DNA from 2 places in the Priestia sp. JNUCC 25 genome. Region 2 is predicted to be linked to the other one. Evidence: a T-box and tRNA genes for the amino acid it is inferred to sense, from the RefSeq annotation. Region 2 holds a T-box; the other holds one or more tRNA genes.
The links. A T-box is a leader RNA that pairs with one kind of tRNA and senses whether it is charged. The one in region 2 lies ahead of ileS (isoleucine--tRNA ligase), so its partner is inferred to be a tRNA-Ile.
Positions count from the first base shown of each region.

Region 1: it encodes a tRNA-Ile, which carries the amino acid that the T-box ahead of ileS (isoleucine--tRNA ligase) is inferred to sense. The anticodon was not compared.

Region 1 covers NZ_CM132211.1:4,317,163-4,327,782, forward strand. Annotated here, with positions in the region: gene JNUCC25_RS22660 (peptidoglycan D,D-transpeptidase FtsI family protein) at 1-1,058, opposite strand, end outside; gene JNUCC25_RS22665 (MFS transporter) at 1,220-2,497, opposite strand; gene sodA (superoxide dismutase SodA) at 2,627-3,235, opposite strand; tRNA gene JNUCC25_RS22675 (tRNA-Ser) at 3,433-3,525, opposite strand; tRNA gene JNUCC25_RS22680 (tRNA-Ile) at 3,537-3,613, opposite strand; tRNA gene JNUCC25_RS22685 (tRNA-Asn) at 3,617-3,691, opposite strand; tRNA gene JNUCC25_RS22690 (tRNA-Met) at 3,732-3,805, opposite strand; tRNA gene JNUCC25_RS22695 (tRNA-Asn) at 3,807-3,881, opposite strand; gene JNUCC25_RS22700 (DUF456 domain-containing protein) at 3,944-4,429, opposite strand; gene JNUCC25_RS22705 (DUF1189 domain-containing protein) at 4,777-5,568, shown strand; gene JNUCC25_RS22710 (MFS transporter) at 5,716-6,927, opposite strand; gene JNUCC25_RS22715 (hypothetical protein) at 7,004-7,336, shown strand; gene ispG (flavodoxin-dependent (E)-4-hydroxy-3-methylbut-2-enyl-diphosphate synthase) at 7,488-8,591, shown strand; gene JNUCC25_RS22725 (G protein-coupled receptor family protein) at 8,630-8,995, opposite strand; gene JNUCC25_RS22730 (5' nucleotidase, NT5C type) at 9,255-9,830, shown strand; gene JNUCC25_RS22735 (Fur family transcriptional regulator) at 9,861-10,274, opposite strand; gene JNUCC25_RS22740 (metal ABC transporter permease) at 10,271-10,620, opposite strand, start outside.
Region 2 covers NZ_CM132211.1:2,701,921-2,712,540, reverse strand. Annotated here, with positions in the region: gene JNUCC25_RS13825 (patatin-like phospholipase family protein) at 1-955, opposite strand, end outside; gene JNUCC25_RS13820 (FAD-binding oxidoreductase) at 1,198-2,547, shown strand; T-box leader at 2,766-3,008, shown strand; gene ileS (isoleucine--tRNA ligase) at 3,061-6,159, shown strand; gene JNUCC25_RS13810 (immunoglobulin-like domain-containing protein) at 6,202-6,705, opposite strand; gene JNUCC25_RS13805 (Type 1 glutamine amidotransferase-like domain-containing protein) at 6,814-7,521, shown strand; gene JNUCC25_RS13800 (hypothetical protein) at 7,606-8,190, shown strand; gene JNUCC25_RS13795 (hypothetical protein) at 8,255-8,488, shown strand; gene JNUCC25_RS13790 (cupin domain-containing protein) at 8,543-9,208, opposite strand; gene JNUCC25_RS13785 (glycosyl transferase family 2) at 9,439-10,269, shown strand; gene JNUCC25_RS13780 (superoxide dismutase) at 10,410-10,620, shown strand, end outside.

The DNA.
Region 1 (10,620 bases), 1.6 Mb from region 2:
ATTTGCTTTTTAGCTAAAAGCTGGTCCGTAATTTGTTTTTCTACTGCTTTTTGAAGCTCCATATCAATAGTTAAAACCAAATCACTGCCGCGTTCACCTTTAGACACTTGAATTGTATCAAGGAGATTTCCTTTTTTATCTGTTACATATTGAACTTTTTCTTTTTGACCGCTGAGCTGGGCTTCGTATTGCTTCTCTAAATAGCTCGTCCCAACTTGGTCATTTCGGCTATAGCCTCTTGACAAGTAATACTGTACTTTATCTTTGGGCAGTCCTTCGTTGGCAGATGATACATTTCCAAGCAAAGTACGGAGAGTACTGTTTTCTGGGTATGAGCGATCCCAATACGTTGTTGTATCAACACCTGGAAGTTCATCTAAGTGCTCACTTACAACGGCATACTCTTCATTTGTCACACCGCTCTTAACAATTTGCGGGGTGTTAGAGTAACCTGCCTCCATTTGGCGCTTAATAGCGAGAACTTCTAAATCACTCTTTAGACTTTCTAAATCTTTTTTAGAGATGCGGTCTAACTGATGTTGATACAGTTCGTCATCAGTCATTTCACCATCTTGAACTTTTTTGCGATCAGCTTGCGTAATTTTCTGTTCCGCTTCTTTAGGGTGAAGCATAATCCAATAATCCTTCATATCGCGTTCTGTAATTTTTACCACATTTTTAGCATCTTTATTCTTTTTATTTTCTGGAATATCAATCACATTTGTGGTGTAAGGAACATCGATCATAGTGGCTAACTTTTTAGCGATGCGCAGCCTTTCTTCAGCTGTATTTCCTTGAAAACGAGTATATGTAATCGTATTTAAAGAGGTATTATCTACAATTACGCGGTTATAACGATCGTACATTTTCCCTCGAGGAACAGGCGTACTGACCGTAACGTCCTGTGTTTTTTCGACTTCTCGTTCGTAATTCTCACCGTACACAATTTGAACAAGTCCCAACCGCAAAATTAATACGGAAAATAGGGCAAATACGGTCAAGAAAAGTAAGTTCACACGAAAAGGCACGTGACTTTTTCTTCTTTTTTTCTTTTTCATACCAACACCTACACTTTATAAAACATATATACCATAACACCATAAAATCAGACATTTAGCAAATAAATAGACACCTGGCAGGTGCCTATTTACACAACGTATTTATTCTAAAAGAAAAGCGAAGCATTTTCCATAGTACAAATGAAGGAGCTGACAACACTCTAAGCTGGAGACTCTCCGTCTCCTTCATTTAATACCGGAGGAGTAACAGTCGTTTCTTTTTTGTGCAGAGGCTGTGAGATATGTCTCACACAAAAATAAATGATCGTATGCCCTGCTCCAACAATAGCTAATAAAATGGGAATACTTTTTGCTTCATCAAAAATTAGTACAGCTATTAAAAATAAAGATATGGAAACGACGCGCCCGATATTCAGAAATACTTCTCTGACAACAATGTATTCAATTCTTTTTGAAACAACGTCTTTTGCTCGTCCAATCACATCGTACGTTAGAGAAATGAATGGAACCAACAAAATAGGATAGGCAATGGCAATACAAACAGCATATATAATTAACTTTGGATACGATAAGTTAAAGATAAGCAAAAAGACTGCTCCATAGAGAAGGAGGCCTCCTGTGAAGATAAACCGAAGGCGATTTTTTTGCTTAATAAACCTTGAGGCAACATAGTATCCTACAAACGCAACCGCTGAATTCACCAGTCCATATGTTCCTAAAGCTAATTCACTTCCCGTCGTAATAAATACCATGACGGATACAACAAAAATGAACGTACCTTCACGCAACCCTTGAAAGAAATGAGCCTGCAATATTCGATTCCAGTCTTTATTGACTTTTCGTTCAGCCCATACTTCTTTAAATTTGTATACTCCTTCCGCTGCGCGTCTTGTAATAAAAAAACTAAGCACAACGGCACCGATAAACAATAGCAGCGATACACCAAACACAATTTTATACCCAAGTGATTCATACAAAGCGGAAATAACAAAGCCCGCTCCTAAAGGACCAATCATCCCTGCAAAAGAGTTTAAGATCCCTAAAAATCCGTTGAAAAAGTCTCTTGTATCAGGTTCTGTAATTTCAAAAGTTAGCACATTAAAAGCTAGCCAATAAAAGCCGTATCCTATACCCAGCAGTCCACCAAGCAATACTAAATACTCGGCTGCGTTAGCTCCACTGACTAATACAGCGATATAAAAAACAGCTAAAAAAGATACACCTAACCTTAAAACCACAACCCGGTCAATTCGTTTGGCCCATTTACCTGCTAAAATAAACGTAAGCGGCTGAAGCACCACTACCGCTAAATTATAAATAGCGAGATCCGAAAATTCGCCTGATTGTTTCCACAGATAAATGTTAACAAACGAATTGGAAATTGAAATAGCCAAGGCATAAAGACCGCCTATAATTAAAAGCAAAAGTAAATCTTTACTAACTTCTACATCTCCAACTACTTTTTTTAATAAAGGCATATCAAAAAACTCCTTTTCTCTTCTACACCTAGTGTGTGAAAAAGAAAAGGAGATATGTAAAAGAATTGGAAAACAAAAAAGCCAGTAAAGGTAATAATTACTTTACTGGCTCTTAAATACGTCTTCAGCTTATTTTGCAGCGTCGTAACGCTTAGCAACTTCGTCCCATTTTACAACATTAAAGAATGCTGAAATGTAATCTGGACGGCGGTTTTGGTAATTTAAGTAGTAAGCGTGCTCCCAAACGTCTAGACCAAGAATTGGCGTTTTGCCTTCCATTAATGGGCTATCTTGGTTTGGTGTGCTTGTTACTTCTAATTCGCCGTTGTTTACAACTAACCAAGCCCAGCCAGAACCGAAGCGAGTTTTAGCTGCATTTGCAAATTCTTCTTTGAATTGATCAAAGCTGCCGAATTTGCTAGCGATAGCGTCTGCTAATTCACCAGTTGGAGCACCGCCGCCGTTAGGGCAAAGGATTGTCCAAAATAATGAGTGGTTCGCATGACCGCCACCGTTATTGCGTACTGCTGTACGGATATCTTCAGGAACAGCATCTAAGTTTGAAATTAACTCTTCAATACTTTTGCTTTCTAAATCCGCTTTGCCTTCAACAGCAGCGTTTAGATTTGTAACATATGTGTTGTGATGTTTTGTGTGGTGAATATTCATTGTTTCTTTGTCGATATGTGGTTCCAGTGCATCGTATGCATAAGGTAGTTCTGGTAATTTGTAAGCCATGAATAATTCCTCCTTCAAAATATGTAAGCATTTTGGCGCAAAAGCACCATATACGTTTAGATTAGCAAATTTACCCTACTGTTTCAAATAAAAAGTTCCTAATCCATGATTTATATTTACCTAATTCCCATTCGCTATTCTTTTAAACATAAAAAAAGCTTCTTTTTCTCAAAAGAAGCTTTGAATAGACAATAGTATGGCGGAGGAAGAGGGATTCGAACCCCCGCGGGCTTTAACACCCCTGTCGGTTTTCAAGACCGATCCCTTCAGCCGGACTTGGGTATTCCTCCAACCCTATAAATGGTGGACCCTGCAGGACTCGAACCTGCGACCGGACGGTTATGAGCCGTCTGCTCTAACCAGCTGAGCTAAGGGTCCACATGGCTCCACAGGTAGGACTCGAACCTACGACCGATCGGTTAACAGCCGATAGCTCTACCACTGAGCTACTGTGGAACAATATGAATTATGTATGTCACAAACGCAAATTGGAAAATAGCGGCGGAGGGGATCGAACCCCCGACCTCACGGGTATGAACCGTACGCTCTAGCCAGCTGAGCTACACCGCCATGGCTCCACAGGTAGGACTCGAACCTACGACCGATCGGTTAACAGCCGATAGCTCTACCACTGAGCTACTGTGGAACAATATAACATTTACTAGCGACATTAAAAATTTAACATGTTTCTAGCCTAAAGTCAATATATTATTTTAAAACAGCGTATAAAAAATAGGCAATCATCAGCAGTTGAATAAATCCTTTTGAAATAGCGCCACTAAAAAAGCCAATAACCGAACCTACTCCAATTTTTACTGCGTTGCTAATTGTGGTCCGATGAACAATCAGTTCTCCTACAATCGCTCCGATAAACGGCCCTAAAATAATTCCAAATCCCGGAATGACAAACGGACCCACAAGCAGCCCAACTGTACTTCCCCAAACACCTGCTTTAGTGCCTCCGAATTTTTTCACACCAATAATATTAGCTATATAGTCTGCTAAAAAAAGTGCGACAACTAACAATCCTTGTATCACCCAAAATAACCAGCTATAGGAGCTAAAATCATAAAATAAACCGTATATAACAAATCCTAGAGCTACAAATAGCACGCTTGGGATGATAGGATAAACCAACCCAACAAACGATACAACAAAGCTAATGATAATTAATGCCCAACATAAAATAGCCATGCCCGCACCTATCCTTTTTATTATTACTATTTATCATACAATAATCACTCCTATAAAGAAAGACCTTGCACGACGAGTCCTTCCTTTATTTTACTTTCGAATACCTCTTCAAATAATGATTTTCGAGTGTACCTCTGCAATATTAACAGCACGGTCCTCAAGCTACCCGTAATATCCTCAAAAACAATGACGGCAAAACCTGTACATATACGCATAAGATGTGCTTGTGACAAAACGCTCCACCGCATCATTGTAATTGGTAACGGTTTCTAAAATCTATTGTAAACCTTAAATTTTCGCTATAAAATAAGGTATAATCAGAATCTTCAATAAGAGGAGGCTTTACAATGAGCATGCTGAAAAAGATGGCATGGAGTTTTACTTCCTTCAAAAAAATAAGGTCGCTTCGCTTTGAGCATACGAATAAAACAATTGGCTTTGTGCTGTTTTTAACATTTATTTCTTTGCTGCCTACATTTTTCTTTATGACTTTGACGATTGTAAACGGCTATCATATCGCTACTACAGATCTTCCGAAATCTGTTCCTTCTTTTTCTATTTCAAACTCACAGCTTACGTCAAGTCAACCTTTCACAAAAAAAGCAAACGGTACCGCTTTTATCTTAAACCCCTCACAGTCTATTGAACGGTTTCATTCCCCTGCTCATGCAATTGGTTTTTTAAAGGATGGAATTTACATCACGACTAATTCACAAACACAAACGTATTCATATGAGTTGCTAAACTGGCATCATAAAGATAAAAATGAACTGCTAAACTTGCTTCACGAACAAAAATTTTCTTTATACATACTTGTCCCTATCGCTATGCTTTTACTGTACGTATTAACATCTGGACTAAACTTCCTTTCTATTACCTGCCTTGCTTATCTTGGAAAACTGATTGGACTCATTACTAAAAAGCAGCTTCCTTTCAAGCAGCTATGGGCACTGAGCGCTTATAGTACGGTAGCCTTCACGCTGCTTTATACGCTTTTTGAAGCTTTTTCTTTGTCTCTAGCACTACATAGCTCTCTTTACTGGATAGGAACATTCTTCATTTACTTGTTGCTCGTCACAAGGGTTCCTATAAGAAAAAAGGTAAAACCTAATAAAGATGCTGGGACAAACATATTTTAGTTGAAGGAAAATCCAAACGAGGAATCTAGATTCTTGATAGAGAATCCAACTCGTTCGGATTTTTTTATTGATATGGTGAACGCAGGTTTCATGTATGCGGCTGCTTCTAGGTGGTGATTGGAGTGATTTAGTTAAGTCTCAGCCTCTTTATTTCGGTACAACTTTTCTTCTTCCCATTGCAGAAGAAAGAATTTTCAACTGATACAAAACCCACAAACCTCCTGCTGTGAGCAGAATAAAGCTATAAACAAACATCAGCCTTTCAGCATGCATCCACACTTCAAAAACAACAGGTCCCAACGCTACTCCTAAAAATCTCACCGTTCCATAAATGGATACAATAAACCCTCTTTCTTCGTCTGAAGCCGCTGAAGTAATCATCATATTAATACACGGAAGAACAAATCCTAAGCCGCCAAAGGCGACTGTCAAACAAAACATCAGCACAGGAAGCGTATAAATAATCGTTAATACTCCAAACATTAGGAATAAAAGAGTTATCCCTACTATCATTAATTTTTTCATGAGCTCTAGATCTGTTTTGATGCGTTGACCGGTCCAGTAAGAAACGAGCGTCATCGCACCAAGAGGAAATAAAAAAGCGGTTCCTTTAAAAAAACCGTCTATATGATACGTTTCCTCTATTAGAAAAGATAAGTAATATAAAATGCCAAATAATAAAAACAACCCTAATCCCCCGACAAAGAATAAAGGAAAAAGCGATTTTCTTTTATCATAGACAATCCCAATAGCTTTCTTTAAATATTCTTGAACAGATACTGAATCCGAACCTGTTTTCCCTTCTCTCACATACATCACTATACCTACTAAAGCAGCACCTGCAGCTAAAGGATAGACAAAAAACGCGGCATACCATACGACGAGTGCTGCCGATGCTCCAATTATCGGTGCAACCACTTTTCCAACTCCGTTATACACTTCTAAAATCCCGAGGACTTTTGCTCTTTTTTCCCCTGTAAATACATCTCCAGTTAATGCCATTGCCAACGTTGTAGTACCTGCAGCTCCAATCCCTTGAATGACTCTGCCTGCCATCAACACAGCAAAGCTTCCAGAAGAGAATGAAGCACTACTAGCAGCGATGATACTACCTATTATCATCATGACGAGTGAATATATGATTAACTTTTTACGCCCATACCGGTCTGATAAAATCCCTACAGCAGGGATACACAATGCGGCTGGAATCGAAAATGCACTCAGTATCAAACTGGTTTGAACTCCGCTTAAATGAAGTGACTTTTGAATGCTTGGCAGCAGAGGAATGAGCATGGAATTTCCCAGCACCATGATTAAAGGCAATAAGCCTAATGAAACAATCATTAATTTTTCTTTCAATTTTCGTTCTCCAATCATATTTAAGTAAGACAAGCATAGGCTTTACACATAAGCAAAAGAATGAAGGAGGAGCATAATGAAAAAGCTATGTGCATTAGCCGCTTTCGCTTTTATCGGATATATTTGTCACTACGACATTAAATACGGGACCATTCCCACTGCTACTGAAGCAGTTCAAGTCAGCAAAGCGCAGCCTGCAGAAACAAAAGCCGCCAGCTCTTCTTCCACCTATACAAAAATAAAAATTAAGCCAGGCGATACAGTTTTGTCCGTCATTGAGGAGCTTACAAAAAAATCGATACCGGTTTCTATGAACCAAATGATTACAGACTTCAAAAAGTTAAATAACGGTACAGCGCCTGAGGATATTCAAATTGGAAAAACGTATAAGTTCCCTATTTACAAGTAATGACAGCATTCTTCTTGTCAAGATGGGATAGTCATTGTTAAAATAGCTAAGGTAGTACTTTCTACTAGTTATTTTGTTCATAAAGAGTTATTCTATTAATGAATTCAAATTCTTGATTTCATTTTGAAGGAGAGATTATCACGTGAGTGAAATTATACATCGTACAAAAACACGCCCGGTTAAAGTTGGAGATTTAACAATCGGAGGCAGCAACGAGTTAGTTATTCAAAGTATGACAACCACTAAGACACATGATGTTGAAGCAACGGTTGCAGAAATTAAACGTTTAGAAGAAGCAGGATGCCAAGTTGTTCGTGTTGCTTGTCCAGACGAGCGCGCAGCAGATGCAATCCCTGAAATTAAAAAACGCATTAACATTCCATTAGTTGTGGATATTCATTTTGACTACCGCTTAGCATTAAAAGCAATTGAAGGCGGAGCGGATAAAATCCGTATCAACCCTGGTAATATAGGTCGCCGTGAAAAAGTGGAAGCTGTTGTAAATGCTGCAAAAGCTAAAAATATTCCAATTCGTATTGGAGTTAACGCTGGTTCACTTGAAAAACGTATTTTAGATAAATACGGCTATCCGACAGCAGATGGCATGGTAGAAAGTGCACTTCATCACATTAAAATTTTAGAAGACCTTGATTTCCATGACATCATCGTGTCAATGAAAGCATCGGATGTTAACTTGGCAATTGAAGCTTATGAAAAAGCTGCTCAAGCATTTGACTACCCTCTTCACTTAGGAATTACAGAATCAGGTACATTATTTGCAGGAACTGTAAAAAGTGCAGCAGGTCTTGGCGCTATTTTATCTAAAGGAATCGGAAATACATTACGTATTTCTTTAAGTGCGGATCCTGTAGAAGAAGTAAAAGTTGCGCGCGAATTGCTAAAATCATTCGGTTTAGCTTCCAATGCTGCAACTCTTATTTCTTGCCCAACTTGCGGACGTATTGAAATTGATTTAATTAGCATTGCTAATGAAGTTGAAGAGTATATTTCAACTGTAAAAGCACCGATTAAAGTAGCGGTACTTGGCTGCGCTGTAAACGGTCCTGGTGAAGCTCGTGAAGCTGATATCGGGATTGCAGGAGCACGCGGTGAAGGTCTACTATTCCGCAAAGGCGAAATCGTACGCAAAGTTCCTGAAGAAACAATGGTTGAGGAACTAAAAAAAGAAATTGATAAAATTGCTGCTGAATATCACGCAAAGCAAGAAGCTGAAAAAGCTGCAGCTAAATCATAACCCAAAAAAAGCGAGGCGCATATGCGCCTCGCTTTTTTTTATGAAAAGAACGGTAATATAAACGTACCGACAATAATCGATACAACTCCGATCCCTATTGCCCATGCTCCTAGCGTAAGTGCTCCTTTTCTGCGTGCGATAAACCCTAGAATAATCCCAGCGGCACCAAGAATAATTGGTAAAAAGAATAGTGAAAGAATCGAAAGCACGAGTGCGAAACGACCGTATCCCGTTCCTTCTCCTCGTCCAGCGACTTCATGATTGCGATTGCGATCAATATCTATAACTTCACGCTCTGCATGAGGCTCTCCTACTCGGTAAGGAACGCCCACTTCAGCTGCAGTTTCTTCCATGAAATCAGCTTCATATACATCTTTTCTACGCCTTTGTTCTTCATTCTCCATGCTTAATCCCTCGCTTTCGTAAATAAGGAGCATTTATAGTATCTGAATGCGAGGGAAAATTATAAGTGTCAATCTTATACAGCTGCTCACTCTCTTACAAGAAATAGGTACAGACGCAATCACCAGGCCATGCAGTGATCATTACGTTTTGCCAAAGGCGTATAAAAAGTATTACTGTTTCTGTTTGGGCTTTATGTTACACTAGACAAGAATAATCAAGCACCTAAGTAGAATAAACGTATTAAAGGAGTGCACGTAGTTGACGAAAAAGTTTGGAATTGACATTGATGGAACTGTTACTTCTCCTGAAACTTTTGTTCCTCATTTAAATAAAGCCTTTAACTTAAATTTAACACTTGAAGACATTACAGAATATGATTTCAGCCCTTTTGTAAATGTATCACCTGCTGAACTCGGGAAATGGTTTAAAGCAAATGAACGCTCTATTTACGAAACCTCTCCACTTGCAGACGATGCAAAAGCGGTTTTGCAAAAATGGCATCAAAAGCACGAATTATTCTTTATTAGTGCAAGGCACGATAAGCTATTGGACGTCACGGAAGAATGGTTTCAAAAAAATGAACTATCGTTTCATCACATTGAGTTAGTCGGATCTCATTTTAAAGTTGAGACAGCAAAACGATATGATGTTGATATCTTTTTTGAAGACAAACATGATAATGCTTGTGAAATCAGTGAAGAATGCAATATCCCCGTTATCTTATTTGATACTCCTTATAATCGCTTACCTGTTCCAAAAGGAGTGGTTCGCGTATACAATTGGCTAGAAGCAGATCAGTGGGTAGCCAGCTGGTTAAAAGAACAGCAAAAATAAAAAAGAGAGGTGCATAACGCCCTCTCTTTTTTATTGATTACATTCTATACATTGACCGTAAATTTCAAATTTATGGCCTGTAATATTGTATCCTCGCAAATCCTCGTCTACATACTCCATCGGACAAGCTTCAATTTCTTTTGTTTTTCCACAATCTAAACAAATGAAGTGGTGATGATGATGGGCGGTTGCACATTTAAATCGAAAGTGCTTTTCGCTCGAAAGCTCTGTCATTTCAAGTACGCCTAACTCCACAAACAATGATAAATTACGGTAGATTGTATCAAAACTCAGACCAGGATAATCAGGCTTCATGTATTCTAATACATCTTTTGCCGTTAAGTACTTATTTGATTTTGAAAACAGGGCAAGCATTTCTTCACGTTTTCCTGTATGTTTATATCCTTGATCTTTTAATAAATGAATGGCTTCAGTTAAATTCATTTTTGTTTCCCCTTCCGTCCTTTATTAATCATAATAGATATGATTAAAATAACAACAGCAATGACAACAATTGTACCGCCTGGTGCTAAATCCAAGTAGTACGCTGAAAATAATCCGCCTAAAACAGATATTTCACCAAAAATCACCGAAAGCAAAATCGTTTGTTTAAAGCCTCTAGCTAAGCGAATGCTTGCTGCTACAGGAAGAGTCATAAGAGATGACACTAATAAGATACCGACGATACGCATCGATACAGCAATGACAAGAGCAACCATCACAATAAATAAAAAGTGCATCCACTTCGATTTAATCCCAGAAGCAGAAGCGTGCTCCTCGTCAAAAGATA
Region 2 (10,620 bases):
AATTCCAGTTTTTTTCAATGAAATGAAACGCAGGTCGTAAATTAGTTTTATTAGCAATTGAAATAAGAGCGGGCACCACTGAAGGGTCCGTTTTAGAGAAATTAGGAATCCTCGGATTTAACCGGAAAAACTGATCGCCTAAAAGCTCAGAGCTAACCATTGATTCATAATAGCTCGATCCACCAGAGATAATCTGAAGAAACGGCAGCAACGGTTCATTAGGAGACCGGTCTAAAAGTACACCCCAATTTGGCGGCAGGTCCTCCATATCTTCTGGTCGTATGTTATCGGCACTTACCATTCCCCATCCCTTCGTATCTCTTCTTAATTGAGTTGGCTGTTCACCTGTGCCGATGGATAATACGGCAATTTGATCCAGCGGCTGCTTTGCTTTTCCCACTGCAAATGCGATACTAGCTGTACTGGTGTTAGTTGCTACTGTATACCCATCCACATAGTTTTGATAAGCTCTTTGCGTTGCAGGGGCAGCGCTGCTCCTAAGTATTACGTCACTCGCTTTTTCATTAAGATAGGGAGAGCCAGGGAAATTATGAAATAACACAGGATTCCAACGGTTCAGCTCCGGTGCAAATAAGTGAAAGGCAGGCACAACAATTCGTTTCTTTAAGTCTCTAAGGCGAAGGTCTCGGGGGAAAAATGTTCGTATGGCTTTAATAAAACCAGAATAGGGTAATTGTTGGTTAAAAACAGGTCCGCCCGGTCGGGAAATGCTGAATGCTGGTAAGATGTGATCTTTGAAAAACTGAAACGTTTCTTCTGGCGATCTTCCGCTTGCTAATGCAAGAGCAGTAAATGAACCAATCGAATTTCCTGAAAAAACATTGGTTTCACTAATTAACTTGGGGTTTTGATGAGCCAATCTATTCAAAAGCTGTAAACTTAAAGCACCTAAAGTACCGCCTCCATCAAAGGTCATAATCCGATATTTTGTCAAAGGTGATTTCTCCTTTCGAATCCCATCAGAGTTATCATTCTGTATATGTTTATTTTATTTGTTATAGAGGTATGATTATCTCTTTTGCAGATTCTTCAGGATTCAAGTTATGCAGATAAGCATACGAGGAACCCCTCCAGTAAGTTTTCTACTCTCTATTTCTCCCTTTTAAACTGTGTGTCTTTTCTGAAGAAAATTCATAGGATATAGCATCTTATCTGTATTAAGAAAGGGGTTATATCGTGGAGGAAACAAAGCTTACTGGACGAATCGTTACACCTGATGATGCGGAATATGATCAGGCTAGAACAAATAATAATTTAGGTGTACCTAAATTTCCAAGAATAATTGTATTTTGTCAGAATACAAACGATGTAGTAAATGCATTGAAGTGGGTAAAGGAAAATCATGTCCCATTTCGAATAAGGAGCGGCAGGCATAGCTATGAAAATTTTTCATTATTGAACGGTGGATTAGTGATTGATGTTAATGAAATGGATAGAATCACGTTCAACTCTAAAGACATGACAGCGAAAATAGAAGCAGGAGCTAATCTAGGGAAAGTATATAATGAATTATGGAAAAAGGGAACGACTATCCCTGCAGGAACGGAAAGCAGTGTTGGTCTTGTAGGCCTTGTGCTTGGCGGAGGAATTGGGATGTTATCAAGGCCGTTTGGGCTTACCTGTGATAATTTGGTTGAAGTTGAAATGGCGATCGTAAATGAACAGAGAGAAGTTGAACTCATTAAGGCAAATAAAAATCACAACAGTGATCTCTTTTGGGCGTGTTGCGGCGGTGGGGGCGGAAACTTTGGTATTGTTACGTCTCTTACCTTTAAGGTGCAGCCTATTTCAAAGGTGTCAATCTTTTCAATTACATGGGAATGGGAAGATTTTGAAGCTGCTTTTGATGCATGGCAGCACTGGGCCACAAATACCGATAAGCGCTTAACTTCGGAGATTGAGTTAAAATCGAAAGAAGCGAATCAGATTATTGCTCAAGGTGAATTTGTTGGTTCATCATTCAAGTTAAAGGAACTTTTGCAGCCTTTAATAGACGTGGGTTGTCCTAAAAAAGTAGTAATAAAGGAAGTTTCATATATTGAAGCTGTACAATTTTTTGACGATCCGAGCGGAAACCAACCCGCCCCTCGAAAAAGGTCAGGTTCTTTTCTTAATAAATCTTTTCCAAAAGACGCTATTTTAACAATGAAGCATTTTTTAGAAAATGCTCCAAATGAAAAATCTAGTATTTGGCATCAGTCTCTTGGGGGAGCAGTGGAGGAAGTTGCCTCTAATGAAACGGCCTTTTATTATAGAGATGCTATTATCGCACAGGAGTACCTTGCTACATGGAGCCATCCTTCAGAAGAGCGATCAAACATTAGATGGATTGAAGAATTAAGAAATGCTTTATCGAGATATACAACTGGAGATTATGTGAACTGGCCGGACCGGTTCATCAGAGATTGGCCAACAGCTTATTATGGAGAGAATTTTAAAAAGCTTCGAGAAGTGAAACGAGCATATGATCCATGTAATCTATTTCATTTCCCTCAAAGCATTCCGCCATTTGTTAACTGGTTTTAAAGATCATCTTTCAAGTCGTAGAGGCAAATAATACCCACCTTAAATGAGGTGGTTTTTTGTATACATTGCCTTTTTCTATGAGCGTGAAAAAGGCAGCAAACAGTGGTAAGTAGTTATTTTATCAATAGACGACTGCATTATAAGAAAAAACATATATAAATTTCATAAACATTGACATTCCCTTCCAAACCGCATACAATAGCTACTAATAAAAGCACACAAATTCGTTGAAGAGAATCAGTACCCTGCAAGTTTGTTCCACAGAGAGCTGGTGATAGCTGAAAGCCGGTGTTCAAGCTGCAGGGGAATATCCTCTCTGAGAAGTCAAACTGAACTGTAAGTAAGTTTGAACGGTAGTCTACCGTTAAAAAGAACGCGTATGATTGTACGTTGCTGAGTGCTATTGATGAACGGATCAATAGAAGCCAGGGTGGTACCGCGGTTTAAAACCCGTCCCTAGTCATAGGGACGGGTTTCTTTGTGTGCTTTTAACTTTAAAAGGAGTGGTATCACATGAAAGAAGTGAATGTAAGGGAGTCTTCGCAAGAGCGCGAACAGCGTATCCAGCAGCAGTGGAAAAAAGGAAATGTGTTTCAGCAGTCGGTTCAAAATCGAGAAGGGCATCCTTCGTTTGTATTTTATGAAGGGCCTCCTACAGCAAACGGTTTGCCTCACGTTGGGCACGCGCTAGGCCGGACGATTAAAGACGTGGTGGCTCGTTATAAGACGATGACAGGGCATCAAGTGATTCGAAAAGCAGGCTGGGATACGCACGGACTGCCGGTGGAGCTCGGTGTAGAAAAGCAGCTCGGAATATCAGGGAAGCATGACATTGAAAAATACGGCGTAGAAGCTTTTATCAACAAGTGTAAGGAAAGTGTGTTTGTGTATGAAAAGCAGTGGCGCACGTTCACGGAGCAGCTTGGCTATTGGGTTGATATGGAAGACCCTTACATCACCTTGGAGAATTCGTACATTGAAAGTGTATGGAACGTGCTTGGCACGATACATGACAAAGGACTTCTTTATAAAGGCCACCGCGTATCACCTTACTGCCCGAGCTGTCAAACGTCGCTGAGCTCGCATGAAGTAGCGCAAGGGTATAAAGATGTAAAAGATTTAACGGTAACGGTGAAATTTAAAGTGAAAAACCGCGATAATGAGTATTTTCTAGGCTGGACAACAACACCTTGGACGCTTCCATCAAACGTAGCGCTTGCGGTGCATGAAGAGATGAACTACGTTCGCGCCGAGCAAGGCGACAGCGTGTATATAGTGGCAGAAGCGCTCGCAGACAAAGTGTTAAAAGGAGAGTATACGGTTTTATCTCAACATAAAGGAAATGAGTTAAAAGGGATGTCGTATGAGCCGCCGTTTAATTTTGTGAAAGTGGAAAAAGGGCATGAAGTGGTGACGGCTGATTACGTAACGGATCAAAGCGGAACAGGAGTTGTTCATTTAGCACCTGCATACGGTGAAGATGATTACAGAGTGGTAAAAGAAAACGGCTTTTCGTTTGTGAACGTGGTGGATGAAAAAGGACAGTACACGGCTGAAGTGCCGCCGTTTCAAGGACGTTTTGTGAAAGACTGCGACGTTGATATCGTGCGCTATTTAGCGAATCAAGACGTGCTGTATCATAAAGAAAAGCATGAGCACAGCTATCCGTTTTGCTGGAGATGCGACTCGCCGCTTCTTTATTACGCAAATGAAAGCTGGTTTATCCAAACGACGGCGTTAAAGGAACAATTTTTGAAAAACAACGAAAGCGTGACCTGGTACCCGGATCATATCAAGCACGGCCGCTTTGGCAACTTTTTAGAAAATATGGTGGACTGGAACATCAGCAGAAAACGCTACTGGGGAACCCCGCTGAACGTATGGGAATGCGGGAAATGTCAGCATCAAGTAGCCCCGAAAAGCATCAAAGAGCTGCAAAATCATGCGTCTCATTCTGTGGATGACAGCATTGAACTTCATAAGCCTTATGTAGATGACGTGCAGCTAACGTGTCCGGTCTGCAGCGGAGAAATGAAGCGAACGCCGGAAGTAATTGACGTTTGGTTTGACAGCGGCTCGATGCCGTTTGCGCAGTATCACTATCCGTTTGAAAACAGCGAGCTGTTTCAAAAGCAGTTTCCAGCAGACGTCATCGCAGAAGGAATTGATCAAACGCGGGGCTGGTTTTACAGCTTGATGGCAGTTTCAACGCTGTTTACAGGAAAGGCACCTTATAAGCGCGTTTTGTCTCTTGGGCACGTGTTAGATGAAAACGGTCAAAAGATGTCTAAAAGTAAAGGAAATGCGCTGGACCCTGTTGATCTTATTCATACATTTGGTGCCGATGCGCTTAGATGGGCGCTTTTAGCAGACAGTGCGCCTTGGAATCCGAAGAAATTTTCAGAGCGCGTTGTGCAAGAAGCGAAGTCAAAAGTCATCGATACACTCGTGAACGTGTACGGCTTTTACGTGCTGTACGCTAAGCTTGACGGCTATAATCCCGAGCAAACGTATGAATTGAAAAAAACAAAATTGGATGAGTGGATTCTTTCACGTTTGCACAGCACGGTTAAGCGAGCAACAGTACATCTTGAAGATTACGGGTTTACAAGCGCCGCTCGTGAAATCGCGGCATTTATTGAAGAGCTAAGCAACTGGTATGTACGACGTTCTCGCGATCGCTTTTGGTCAGAAGGGATGGAGGGAGAAAAAGCAGGGGCTTACGATACGCTTCATGAAGTGTTAGTCACGCTTAGTCAGCTGTTAGCGCCGTTTACGCCGTTTGTTGCGGATGATATTTATGAAAATCTGACAGGAAAAAGCGTTCATTTGGCAGACTATCCTGTGTATGATCAAACCAAAGTGAATGAAAAGCTGGAAAAAGAAATGGCAGCGGTACTGCAAGTAGTTGAACTAGGCCGAAGCATCCGAAATACGCATTCGTTAAAAGTAAAGCAGCCTCTGCAAAGTCTTTCGCTTGTGGTAACGGAAGAAGATGTAGAGTGGGAAGCATACCATAATGTCATCAAAGATGAGCTTAATGTGAAGAACTTTAATGTGGAGCAAGACGACGACAAACTTGTTTCGTACGTGTTAAAACTTGATTTTAAACAGGCTGGACCGAAGTTTGGAAAACGAGTAAATGAGGTCAATCAAGTATTAAAGAACCTTTCAGAAGGTCAAGGAAAAGAGTTTGTTGAACAAGGCAAGCTAAGTGTTACGCTTGGTTCAGGAGAAAGCTTAACGCTTGAAACGGCTGACGTACTCGTTGAAAAAGTTCCGAAAGAAGGTTTTGCGGTTGCATCGAACGGCATGTATACCGCCGTGTTGGATACGGCGTTAACCGAAGAACTTGTGCAGGAAGGGGTCGCTCGCGAAGTAATTCGAGCGGTTCAAGATTATCGTAAAAAGCTGGATTTACCCGTGAATTTACGTATTGATTTAGAGCTTAGCGGAGATGAAGAAGTGAAGGAAGCCGTGGCGAAGTTTGAAACGCTGCTTCAAGAAAATCTTCTGCTGCACAGTCTCAGTGTGAAAGAAACTATCAAAAACGGAGAGACGGTAAAAGTCGGAACAAAGCAAGTTACACTTCGCGTTTTAAATCAGAACTGATAAAAAGTACTTACCTCATAATGGGTAAGTGCTTTTTTACCTTTAATCAAACTGCCCGAGAACATTTTTAAGACTCGGCCAAACGATTTCAAAAGGAGCTGCTAATACATACTCTTTTCCATTTTCATCTTTAAAGTGCTGCACAAAACGGTATTTTCCTACCTTGTAATTAGGAGTTGCGATATCTTGTTTGAATGATTTCCCTGGCTTCAGCGTGACGGTTTTATCAGGAAACTCTAATCCGTTTAGCACAACTTTGTACCACTTGCCGTCTTTTAAGTGATCCGCCGTATTTTCGTAAGGAATTGTTAAGGTATGCGTCGAATTGTTTTGAATAACAAAAAAGCCAAACTGCGTTTTATCGTATTTTTTACTGACAGCAGATAGCGTAATGGTTCCTCCGTCCGTGTTGATGGAAGATGGGATGTCTTTTTCTTGTTTGGCTCCTAAATCCATTTTTTGACCGTTATAATCGATATAGCCAAAGATACAAAACAAGATAATAAAAATGCCTAGTATTAGTATAAGTGTTCGTACTATTTTCAAAAGCTTTGCACCACCTTTTTATCACTCTTCCATTATACGGAAATTCATCTATGAGAAGTAGTATGAATTTACCTTGTATCTATGATCTTTTTGAAAGGAAGGATGGAAATGAGACAAATTATAGCCATGGGCGGCGGAGGCTTTTCAATGGAGCCGGATAACTTGCTGCTGGATCAGTACATACTTTCACAAGCTCATACGAACGTACCAAAGATCTGCTTTATCCCTACAGCAAGCGGAGATGCGGATAATTATGTAGAAAGGTTTTATGAAGCGTTTGAGAAGTTAATATGCACACCGTCTCATTTATCGCTGTTTTCTCAAAACTTTATAGATTTAAAAGCATATGTACTGCAGCAAGATATTTTGTATGTAGGCGGCGGTAATACAAGGAATATGCTTCTTTTATGGAAAGAATGGGGATTGGATACGATTTTAAAAGCAGCTTATAAAAAAGGAATTATTTTAGCAGGAATAAGCGCAGGTTCACTTTGCTGGTTTGAAGAAGGTGTCACTGATTCAATGAACAACAACCTGTCTAAAATCGACTGTCTAGGGTTTTTAACCGGCAGCAACTGTCCTCACTATGACGGAGAAAGCAATCGAAGACCTTCGTATCATGAATTAATTGCAAGCGGGGAAATGAAAGAAGGCTATGCTGTAGATGATGGAGTCGCGCTGCATTTTAAAGATGAGAAGCTATCCGCATCAGTTAGCTCAAGACCAACAGCAAAAGCGTATGCTGTTAATCGAAAAGCAAGTAAAGTCATTGAGCATGAACTCCCGGTGACGTATTTAGGTGATGGCAAGCAATAAATGGCCGCTTCCCGTGTTTCTCTGTATAAAATGGAGCTTATTCGTACATACATAAGCAGAGACTCTATATAGGAGGTTACTTCAGTGAGTTATGAACGATACTGGGGAAACATACATGAACAAAGCGATAAGCTGCAGGAGTTATTATCGTCGTATTGGCATCAGTATTCAGATTTTGGAAACTGGCAGTTTTGGGTGGTGCTTGCTTCGCTCGTTCTTCCTCTTGTGTTGTTGTATTTTACCGTAGACCGGACGCGGATTTTTGAGGTGTTTTTCTTCGGTTACACAGTGCATATGCTTTGGGCATATATTGATATTGCACTTGGACGAAGCGGTTATTTGACGCATACATTTTTCTTAACGCCTCTGCTTCCGAACGCAACAAATATTACGGCTTCTATTTTGCCGGTAGGATTTCTGCTGCTTTATCAATATTGTACAAATCATCAAAAGAATTTTTATCTGTATACAATTCTTTTGAGCGCTGTTTTTTCGTTTGGACTGGCGCCTCTTGAACATCATTTTAAATTCATTGATTCAGGAAAAGGAATGAGTTTGTTTTATATTTTTCTTATTGATATAGGAATAACGCTAGTGGCGTACTGGGTTACAAGGCTGCTTGTAAAAGTAAAAGCTGCAGCCTATGATAAAGTGGAAAAAGAACGATGAAAAAATGTTTGAAGGTTTTCAGTTAGGGGTATACATATATTTAGAATAAATCGAGGTGAAAAAATTGTATTACTATCGCATTTCAGAAGGACAAGACGAAATGTACTCTGAGACAATTGTTGTCCATGAAGAACAGTTTGATCAAGGTACATTCGAAGAAATGGTAAAAGAAGCGATGGTCGATAAGCCCGGCAAAATCGACCAGGTGGACATTGTGAAATATTTAATTGGACATTATCATTTCCAAGTTGCATATATTGAAGCAGCCTTTCATAGCACGTATATAGAAGAACAATAATGTTATGTATTCGTTAAGAAACCCCGTTGCATTGGCAGCGGGGTTTTCTTGTCTTTACCAATATCGATAGTGATAGGGGTTTTGAGGGGAGTAATAAGGATTCTGAGGCGGAGGATACTTATAAGGAGGCGTCTCGTGGCTAGCGGAGCCTGCTTGTTTTTTCTGTTTGTAAGGCCCTTTTTCTACGCATTCGTCCGTTGGTCCAATCACGATAGTTTGATTCTTTAACGGAGCCAGCGTTTTCTTTAGCTGCTCCGGATCTAAGCAGTACGTATGAGCAAGTACTTCAATAGGCGTCTTATTTAAAATATCCGATCCAAAAATGTATTCCGGATACGGAGCGTCAAAAATGGCAAGTAAATGCGTATTGTCTTCAGACGCAATTTCCCAGTGCCACCAGCCTTGAGGGATGTTGGCTACTTGGCCTGGGGCAATTGGAATATTTGTGACTTCATTGTTAAACGGATTGATTAATGAAACGACGGCTGATCCTGAAATGCAGTAGACAAGCTCCGAGGCATTTTGATGATAGTGCGGTTCGACCACGCGGCTTTCGCTTAAGTAAATATCGAGCAATGATACGTTTCCTAATGTATTGAGCACATCCCGGCCTAATCGGTTAATGTAATTTTGATCATTTCGCGTATTAAGTCTGTTTTTATTTACATCAGAGAAGTATTGTACGTTCGGATTATTATAATCCATATAGGACGTTGACAAGGGTCTCCAGCTCCTATCCTTGAATTTTTTATGATGCTGTATCGTATGTGGAGAGTTTTATTTCGTGACAGAAGCCCAGGAAGATGTAGGCAACGGCCTCTTTTGGATAAGGTGTACAATCATTTGTCCGCTGGTTTTCATATACTGTGACAGGTTCTTTTTTCACAGAACCATGATCAATGTCAGACACATATGACGTATCATTTTAAGGAAAGTGAGTTGCAGAGCTGTTGCTTGATCAATATGAAAAAATAAATAGTACGTATGATAAGATAGATGAACTTCAGCTGCCATTTGATAAGCCTGTTTTAGTGGCGATCGAGTGGAACGGAGTGCTGTTTGAGTTTTTAGTCAGATTAAAAAAAGAGTCTTCGCATTTGCTTGTGTTTGGTTCAGGCGGAGGAGCAAGTCAGGAAATGCCGGCAGGACCTCCATATTTTCAGCGGCATTCGTGGATGAATGAATTTGAAGATTCGATTATTTATTACAACGACCCCACGCTTTATTTAGGAAAAGTGTCGCTTGCGTGGGGACAAGGGACAAGCGACCGTTTTTATTTAAAAGACATTGCGGTTTTAATTGAAAAATTCATGAAAAAAGTGCAGATGAATTCGTCTAACGTATTGTTTTACGGCTCTTCGGGCGGAGGATTTATGTCAATGTTTTTAGCGGGGTACGTAAAAGGAGCAAAAGCGCTTGTAAATAATCCGCAGACGTGCTTGACAAAGTGGCTGAAAACGCCGGTTCGACAAGTGTTTAATTTATCTTATCCCGACCTGACTGAAGAGGAAGTGATAGTCTCATACGGTGAGCGAATCAACGTAGTGAAGTTTTTCCGCCATATTAACTATGTGCCAAAGGTGTATTACTTGCAAAACGGAGCGTTCGAGTATGATATGAACAATCACTTGCTGCCGTTTTTAACGGATATGCAGGATATGCCTGACGACTGTGAAATAAATAATGTAAAAGTGGAGCTCTATTACAATCCAAAGCTGAAGCACGCGGCTGTTAGTAAGCAAGAAACGATTGATTATGTGAATATGGCAAAGAATATATAAGAAAAAAGGCAAGAGTTCAAGTGTAAAGGAACCTTTGCCTTTTTTATGTCGAATTTTCTAACTCAATAGATACAAGTAGGCAGTTATGTTGCTTTTTCTTTTGAATATGATAGTGAAGATGAGGTGTAAGGAGGGGAAGTATGGCCGATCAAGATGAGAGAAAAAGATACTTGATGGAAGTTCAGACCTGGCTTGAACAAGTGTGTGACCCTGTATTTGAAGAAGCCATTACAGAAGTAGATATAACGTCATATATCACGCGCACGCAAGAAGACGTTCTTGAATATTTAAGTGAAGAAGATGTTAACGAATATACGTTAGAAGAAATCAACAATGCGGTGCGGCATATTG